Regions from separate parts of the Chromobacterium sp. FG89 genome, predicted to be linked through region 1. Evidence: riboswitches for the same ligand, from Rfam matches in the RefSeq annotation. Region 1 holds a riboswitch; the other holds the start of a gene.
The links. A riboswitch is a leader RNA that binds a small molecule or an ion and turns the genes downstream of it on or off. The one in region 1 is predicted to bind glycine.
Positions count from the first base shown of each region.

Region 2: another riboswitch for glycine. It lies ahead of gcvT (glycine cleavage system aminomethyltransferase GcvT); the one in region 1 lies ahead of ACODRW_RS18290 (trimeric intracellular cation channel family protein).

Region 1 covers NZ_JBMDIQ010000020.1:26,152-30,328, forward strand. Annotated here, with positions in the region: gene ACODRW_RS18280 (aldehyde dehydrogenase) at 1-294, opposite strand, end outside; gene ACODRW_RS18285 (LuxR C-terminal-related transcriptional regulator) at 460-1,245, shown strand; gene ACODRW_RS18290 (trimeric intracellular cation channel family protein) at 1,280-2,014, opposite strand; glycine riboswitch at 2,214-2,396, opposite strand; glycine riboswitch at 2,398-2,484, opposite strand; gene ACODRW_RS18295 (DUF3141 domain-containing protein) at 2,621-4,177, opposite strand, start outside.
Region 2 covers NZ_JBMDIQ010000018.1:73,681-77,857, reverse strand. Annotated here, with positions in the region: gene ACODRW_RS17325 (M15 family metallopeptidase) at 1-6, shown strand, start outside; gene ACODRW_RS17320 (dihydroxyacetone kinase family protein) at 50-1,732, opposite strand; glycine riboswitch at 1,978-2,069, shown strand; glycine riboswitch at 2,084-2,180, shown strand; gene gcvT (glycine cleavage system aminomethyltransferase GcvT) at 2,222-3,310, shown strand; gene gcvH (glycine cleavage system protein GcvH) at 3,384-3,770, shown strand; gene gcvP (aminomethyl-transferring glycine dehydrogenase) at 3,894-4,177, shown strand, end outside.

The sequences.
Region 1 (4,177 bases):
GCCATGCCGGCGGATCAGCGCCGCCAGTTTTTGCAGCACGGTCTTGCGCTGGCGCGGGTGACAGCGCGACCAGACGCCGGATTCGAAGCTGGCGCGGGCGGCCCGCGCCGCCCGTTCGACATCGGCCTCGCCGCAGCGGGCGATCTCGGCCAGGGGCCGGCCATGGATGGGGCTGGTGTCGGTGAAGGTGCGCCGGTCGGCGGCGGGCACGAAGCGGCCGTTGATGAAGGCGAGGCAAGGCGAGCGCAAATCGGCGGCGCGGTCTTGCCAGTAGGCCAGATCCTGCATGGGCATGGCGATCACTCCTGTTCAGGCGGCGCGACGGGGTGGGGGAAGCGCTCACATCACGGCTGGTCTTGTCGCGCAGGCTGGAGCCATACTAGTCAGTCCCCTTGGCGGCGGACATCACGCGAAAGCGTTAGAGCGGAAGGCGGGACTAACCTGATCGGGGTAGCTGGCATGCAGCTGAATGTGGCGGATCTGGTGTTTCACCAGCAATTGGGGCGCTTGTTGGACGGCGTCGACAACGCGGCCTTTTGGCAAGGGTTGGCCGCGTTTCTACGGGAACGCCTGAGTTTCGATACCTGGGTGGCGGTGCTGTTTCGCCAGGAGGCGCCGCCGTGGGTGCTGGCGGATCACGCGGCCAATTACGCCGCCGACGATTTGTTCGCCGACTACCGGCGCGGCCTGTATCTGTTGGACCCGTTTTACGGTTTTGCGCTGAAGCGCCCGGCCGCCGGCGTGTACCGGCTGGACGAGGTGGCGCCGGACCGTTTCCGGGAGACGGAGTACTTTCGCCGTTACTTTTCGCGCAATGTGGTGGCGGATGAAATCCAGTTTCTGCAAGTGTTGCCGGAGGGCGTGCTGTCTCTGTCGCTGGGCAGCAAACGCCGCTTCAGCGAGCAGGAACTGGGCGTTTGCAATCTGTTCGCGCCCTGGTTGCTGCCCTTGTCGCGGCTGGCCGCGCGTCTGGACGAAGGGCTGCGTCAGCCGGCGGCCAGGACGGGCAGGCAGAGCCGCCGGGAACTGGAGGAGGCGCTGCGCGCGCAGGGCTCCTCGCCGTTGACCAAGCGGGAGGTGGAGGTGGCGCTGCTGATACTCGGCGGCCACTCCACCAAGGGCGTGGCGCGCGAGCTGGGCATTTCGCTGGAAACCGCCAAGGTGCACCGCCGCCATCTGTACGCCAAGCTGGGCGTGTCCAGCCAGGCGGCCTTGTTCCTGCTGCTGGCGGGGATTCAAGCCTGATGCCGCAGCGCAGCGGTGAAACAGTTAGGGTTAGTTAATGCAGGTCGTGCCGATACATGAACACCGGCAGCCGCCATTCGCGCCAGATGGCGGCCAGGCGGATGGCGAGGCCGACGGCGAAGCTGGCCAGCACGTTGAGATCGTGCGGCACGCCCAGCTTGATCAGGCCCAGGTAGAGCAGGGCCACGGCGAAGGAGACGCTGGCGTACAGCTCCTGGCGGAAGACCACCGGCACGCGGTTGCACAGCACGTCGCGCAGGATGCCGCCGGCAATGCCGGTGATCATGCCGGCCATCACCACCACCACCGGGTGGTAGTCCATGGACTGGGCCACGCCGCAACCTATGATGGTGAAGGCGATCAGGCCCAGCGCGTCCAGCACCAGGAAGACGCGGCTCAGGCGTTTCATATAGCGGGCCACGAACACGGCGGCCAGGCCGCCGGCGATGACCAGGCCGACGTATTCCGGGTGTTGGGTCCAGCCTATCGGGTAGCGGCCCAGCACGATGTCGCGCACGGTGCCGCCGCCCAGGGCGGTGAGGAAGGCGATGACGGTAACGCCGAAGATGTCCATATTGCGGCGGCCGGCCGCCAACGCGCCGGTCATCGCTTCCGCGGTGATGGCGATCAGATAGATCAGGGTAAGCATGTAGTTGCAATGGTCAAACAGGCTGGCGCCGAGGTGAGCGGCGAAGCCGGGTGGGAAAATGGGTTGGCAATGGGCGGGCCATGCCAGGTGGCGCGCAGCCTGGGCAAGCGTTTCGAACACGGGTTTTCCTTGAGAGCTGGTGCACGATCTGCTGCGCTGCGACGATACGGCGTTGAAACCCGCTTCGAAATGCTCATGTACCACGTGTACATTCCGCTTTCTCAGCTGTTTTCGCCTTGTCTCGTCCTTGCTCGCGAGATCGTGAGCACGTTCTGAGCACGGCCGGCGGGCCGCGCATGGGCGCGGCGCTGCCGGCATTGCCTCTCCCCTTGTCCTTTTACCTGAGAGTTAGATGACGGGCGCGGCCTGTGTGCGGGCCTTGCCGGGTGTCACTTGCCCCTTCGGTGGGCGGCTAAGGGCCGGTCACATCATCCGACGCGCTCTCGCTGAAGCGTAGCAGATGATGAACGGGCGCTTAGGGCCTCTCTCCAATCGGCTGGTATCCATGGGCTGCGGTACTGTTGCCTGAGCGATTATGGGAGTTTGCGTCTTCGGCGGGGGCGCATGCCCCTCTCTCCCGCAGCAGGCAAGGATATTAGCGTTTGCTGTATTGTTCAGTCAACGACTGTATACATGGGGCGAGGCAAAAATGTTGCAGTGCGGTATCAACATGAAAACGCCCGGACGGCGGTTTGGCTGTCCGGGCGTTTTTGCGCTGGCTGATGCTTAGTTGCTCGGCGTTTTGGGCTTGGCCGCGTCCTTGCCGGCGGCGGGTTTGCGCGCGGCCGGGGTTTTGGCTGCGGGGGCTTTGGCCACGCTGGCTTTGCCCGCTGGCGCTTTGGCGGTTTTGGCCGCCGGGGGTTTGCCGGGCGCCGGCTTGGCCGCGGCCGGTGTGCTGCTGGCGGGTTTGGCGGCCGGAGCGGGTTTGGCGGCAGCGGCGCTGGGCTTGCCGGCGGTGGGCTTGGCCGGGGCTTTGGCGGCCGGCTTGCGCGGCGGCGCCGCTTTCTTGGCGGGCGCGCTGGCCTTGGCGGCGGGGGCCGCGGCGGGAACGGTTGAGGCTGCCGCTATGGCCGGCTCGGCGGGCGGCAGGATGGCCGGCGCCGCCGGCGCGCGGGTGTCCAGTTGCAGCGCGTGGGCCGCTTGGTCCAGCCTGAGCTGTTGTTCCGGGGCGATGTCGCCGCTGAGCGCCAGCAGTTCATGCGCCAGCTGCCAGGCCTGGCGGCGGCGGTGTTCTTCCGGCAGCAGCTTGGGCAGGCCGGCCAGCGCGCGGGCTTCGTCCAGCCGCACCAGGAAAACCTGCTTGCGGGCGATGTCTTTCAGCTCCATCAGGGTCAGCGGGTATTCGTGGCGGATGTCGCGCATGATGCGGCGGATGGCGTTGAACGGGCGCTCGTCTATGATGCCGCGGCCAATCGCCACATAGGTGAGCAAGCGCACGAAGCCGTCGGCCAGGGAGCCGCTTTCGTAAGCGGGGTCCAGCACCTGGCGCTTGAGTTGCAGCCTTTCCTGTTTGTTCCAGCTGTCGCAGCGGGCGGCGCGGGCTTCGCGCGCGGGCTGCACGCCCACGACGGAGGCCAGCCACGGGGATTCGTACACGGCTTTGAAGCAGTGTTCGGTGGCGGCGTCGCGCAGGTCGCGGTAGCGGTCCAGGCTTTGCGTCATCCAGCTAGACCACTGTTCTTGCAACCGCCACAAGGGGTTGTCCGCGCTCACCGGCCGGCGGTGGGCGCGCACGTATTCCGCGGCGGGTTTGAGCCAGCCGAGCCAGGGATTGAGCGGGGAGATCAGCGTGCGTTCCAGCCGCGCCGGGTTGAGCTGGCGCAGCCATTGGGCGCTGGCTTCGTTGCTGACGGCGCGCACGGCCGGGGAAACGAAGCGGTTGTAAATGCCCTGGTTGATTTCGGAGACGCGGCGCACCGCTTCAAAGGCGCGTTCGTCTTCGCGGCCGTCGTCCAGCGCCAGGATGTCGGCCACTTCGCGGGCTTCGAAACGGATGATGTAGCGGCCCTTGATGTATTCCTGGCCGGGGGTGTTGGGGGCCACGTCTTCGATGACGGCCTCGTACAGGCCGGGGGCCAGCACGTCGATCAGGTCCAGCGCGCTGGCGAACTCGCTGTGCTCGCGGTTGGCGATGCCGGCGGAGACGAAGATGCCCAGGTGGCCCACCTTGTTGTGCAGGCAGTAAATGATGGTTTGTTCGTTGTCGCGGATGTCTTCCGCGTTGTCGTACAGGTCCGGTATCCAGTTCAGCGCCTGTTGCGGCGGGGTGATGTTGTCGCCCCA
Region 2 (4,177 bases), on a different contig from region 1:
GCCTGATCGCCAGGGCCGCCGCGGGGGCGCGGCGGCCCATGGCCTGGCGCTAGCCGGTCAGCGCCTTCAACCAGACCAGCGCGGCGCTGGCACCCGCGTCCGGCACGCCCAGCGCCCGTTCGCCCAGATAGCTGGCCCGGCCCAGGCGCGGCCGCATGGAGGCGGTTGCCGCGCAGCCGCGCTCCGCCGCTGTCAGCGCCGAACGCCAGGCCGTCTCTGGAGTCTGTCCGGCGTCCAGGGCGGAGGCGAAAGCGTCGGCGGCGGGGGACAAGGCGTCCAGCATGGTGCGGTCGCCCACTTGCGCGCCGCCCAGTTCCGCGACGGCGGCGACGCCGTCCAGAAAGGCGGCCGCCCAGTCCTTCGGGGTGGGCGGGGTCGTCGTGTCCAGCCGCCGCGCCGCGCGCAGCAGGGCGGTGGAGTAGAAAGGCCCGGAACTGCCGGCGATGGCTTGGCGCAAGGCCTGGCCGACCGCGCGCAGCGCCGTGGCGGGGTCGCTCCATGCGCTGTCGGGCAAGGCCCGGATCGCGGCCGCGCCGCGCTGCATGCTGACGCCCAGATCGCCGTCCCCGGCCGCGCCGTCCAGTTCGGTCAACAGCGGCTCGGCGGCGTCCAGCGCGTCGGCCGCGGCCCAGGCCGCGGTGCGCAAACGGGGATCGGCCGCGGCGGCCGAGGGCGTGAAAGCGTCGCGCGGCGGCGCGGCGCGCAGCTGGCGTTGCGCCGGCAGACGGCCTGAGCCGGGCCAAGCCGGCGCCAGGGTGGTTTGATCCAGCCAGTTGAGGCGCTGTTCGTCCAGCGCCATCAGGGACAAGGAGCAGCCGGGCATTTCCAGCGCGGTCATGAAGTTGCCGCTCCAGGCGCGTTCCACCTGTAGGCCGCGCAGGCGCAGATGAGCCAGCGCGGCGCGGGCGACGATGGCCAGCTCCATCGGCGGCGTGCCGCCCAGGCCGTTGACCAGCAGCGCCACCCTGTGTCCCGAGCGCCAGCCGCGGTCTTGCAAGATGGCATCCAGCAGCGTTGCGCACAAATCGGCGGCCGATGGCGTCGCCACGCGGCGCACGCCGGCTTCGCCGTGTATGCCCAGGCCCAGTTCCGCCTCCCCGCTGTCCAGTTGAAAACCGGGGAGGCCGGTGGCCGGCACCGTGCAGGCGCCCAGGCCCACGCCCATGGTGGCCACTTGTTCCGCAGCCTGCCGCGCAGCGGCGGCGACCTCGGCCAGGCCGGCGCCGGAGGCGGCCGCCGCGCCGGCGATCTTGTGCACCAGCACCGTGCCGGCGATGCCGCGCCTGCGCGCCGGCTCCACGGTGTCGCGAAGCGCCACGTCGTCGGCCACCACCACGCTGTCGACGGCGATGCCCTCGGCGCGGGCCAGTTCCGCCGCCAGGCCGAAGTTGAGCCGGTCGCCGGTGTAGTTCTTGACGATGAGCAGCACGCCCTTGGGGCCGGCGACGGCGCGGATCGCCGCCAGCACGGTGTCTACGCTGGGCGAGGTGAACACGTCGCCCACCGCGGCGGCGTCCAGCATGCCGTGGCCGATGTAGCCGGCGTGGGCCGGTTCGTGGCCGCTGCCGCCGCCGGAAATCAGCGCCACCTTGTCGCGCAGGCCGCCGGCGGGAAGGTCCGCCCGCAGCAAGACGTTTTCTTCCTCGAGCAGCGCCAGGCCGGGCAGGGTGTCGGCCAGGCCTTCCAGCATCTCCCGCGCCACATGGCGCGGATCGTTGATCAGTTTTCGCATCGCGGTTTCCTTTCCAGATCGGATAGAGATCGTGCTTGGTCAAGATGGATGTCATCTTACGATCAGCGCCGGCGCAATGGGGTGGTCATCTATTTTTTGATCGATAAGGAAATGAAATATGTTCGTAATCGATCTTAAACGAAGCAATGCCGGTTCAATGTTTTGCGATTTCGAATATTTTAAGTCATTGTTTAAGTTGAAGATAAACACGGCTTGCCAAGCCCCGGCCCAGCAACCATAATCTGGCTCGTCATGCAGGAGAGAGTGGCCGTCCGCGCCACCGCCGAAGGCGCAAGCGCACCCGCAATCGCTCAGGCAAAAGGACTGCATCATCGGACTGGCCGCAGCCAGTTCGCCGAATCTGGAGAGCGGCATCCGCGGATGCCCACCGAAGGGGCTAACGGCCGCAAGGCCGGAAAATCTCAGGTGCAGGGACAGAGGGGTGTAGGGAATAGAGCAACACTACACGCTTTTGCTAAGGACGCACCGATGACGGCCCCGAAACGCACCCCCCTGTTTGAATCCCATATCGCCGCCGGCGCCAAGATGGTCGATTTCGCCGGCTGGGAAATGCCCATCCATTACGGCTCCCAACTCAAGGAACATGAGATCGTGCGCAGCGACGCCGGCATGTTCGACGTTTCCCATATGACGGTGCTGGACATCAGCGGCCCGGACGCCAAAGTCTGGCTGCAGCGCTTGATCGCCAACGACGTGGCCAAGCTCGGCTTCGAAGGCAAGGCGCTGTATTCCGGCATGCTCACCCCCGACGGCACCGTGGTGGACGATCTGATCGTCTATCTGACCTCCTACGGCTACCGCATGGTGATCAACGCCGGCACCACCGACAAGGACCTGGCCTGGATGGAAGGGCGCAAGGCGGATTTCGACGTGGACATCAAGGTGCGCCGCGATCTGTCCATCCTGGCGGTGCAGGGCCCGCAGGCCATCGCCAAGGTCTGCGCGGTCAAGCCCGAGCTCGCCGACGTTATCCAGGCCTTGAAGCCCTTCCAAGGCCAGCCCGCCGGCGATTGGTTCTACGCCCGCACCGGCTACACCGGGGAAGACGGCCTGGAGGTGATGCTGCCTGGCGTCGAGGCCGCGGCCTTCTTCCAGCAACTGCAGGCCGCCGGCGTGGCGCCGATCGGTCTGGGCGCGCGCGACACCCTGCGCCTGGAAGCCGGCATGAATCTCTACGGCCACGATATGGATGAAACCGTTTCCCCGCTGGAGGCCGGCATGGGTTGGACCATCGCCTGGGAACCGGCGGAGCGCGATTTCATCGGCCGCAAGGCGCTGGAGGCGCAGAAAGCCGCCGGCCTGAAAACCAGGCAAGTGGGCCTGGTGCTGGAAGGCCGCGGCGTGCTGCGCGAAGGCCTGAAAGTGGTGGTGGAAGGCGTAGGCGAGGGCGTGATCACCAGCGGCACCTTCTCGCCCACCCTCAAACACTCCATCGCGATCGCGCGCGTGCCGGCCGGCACCGGCGATACGGCGCTGGTGGACCTGCGCGGAACCTTGACCGAGGTGCGCGTGGTCAAAATGCCGTTCGTGCGCAACGGCAAAAAAGTTTTCGCCTGAGCGGCGTGCTTGGGCAGGCCGCGCGACGCGGCCGGGAATATCGTTTAAGACCTGGATTTGACTGGAGACACTCATGAGCAACATCCCCGCCGAACTCAAATACGTTGAAAGCCACGAATGGCTGCGCCTGGAAGCCGACGGCTCCGTGACCGTGGGCATTACCGAGCACGCGCAGGAACTGCTGGGCGACATCGTTTTCGTCGAATTGCCGAAAGTGGGCGCCAAGCTCGCCAAGGAAGAGCAGGCCGGCGTGGTGGAGTCGGTGAAAGCCGCTTCCGACATCTACTGTCCGATTGCCGGCGAAGTGCTGGCCATCAACGAGGAACTGGAAGCCGAACCGGAACTGGCCAACGGCGAGCCCTACGGCGCCGGCTGGTTCTTCAAGATCAAGCCGGCGGATCCGGCGGACCTGGACGCCCTGATGGACGCCGCCGCCTACGCCAAGGAAATTGGCGCCTGATGGTGAAAACCGCCTCGCAGTCCTAATCGACCGCGAGGCGTTTTTTTCGCCCGGATATCCAGCAACACCCGATTGGCCGCGCAAGCCGCGGCGCGGACGGCAAGCACAGAAGGCCCCGTACTCATGTCTCTCTCCGAACTTTTCAACCGCAAAGAATTCATCTCCCGCCACATCGGCCCGTCCGACGCCGAGCGCGAGCAAATGTTGGCCGCCATCGGCGTGGCCTCCATCGATGAACTGGTGGCGCAGACGCTGCCGGCCGACATTCACCTGAACCGCAAGCTGGAGCTGCCGGATCCGATGCCGGAAGCCGAGGCGCTGGCCGCGCTGAAGGCCGTCGCCGCCAAGAACGTGGTCAATAAATCCTTCATCGGCCAGGGCTATTACCCGGTGCTGACTCCGACGGT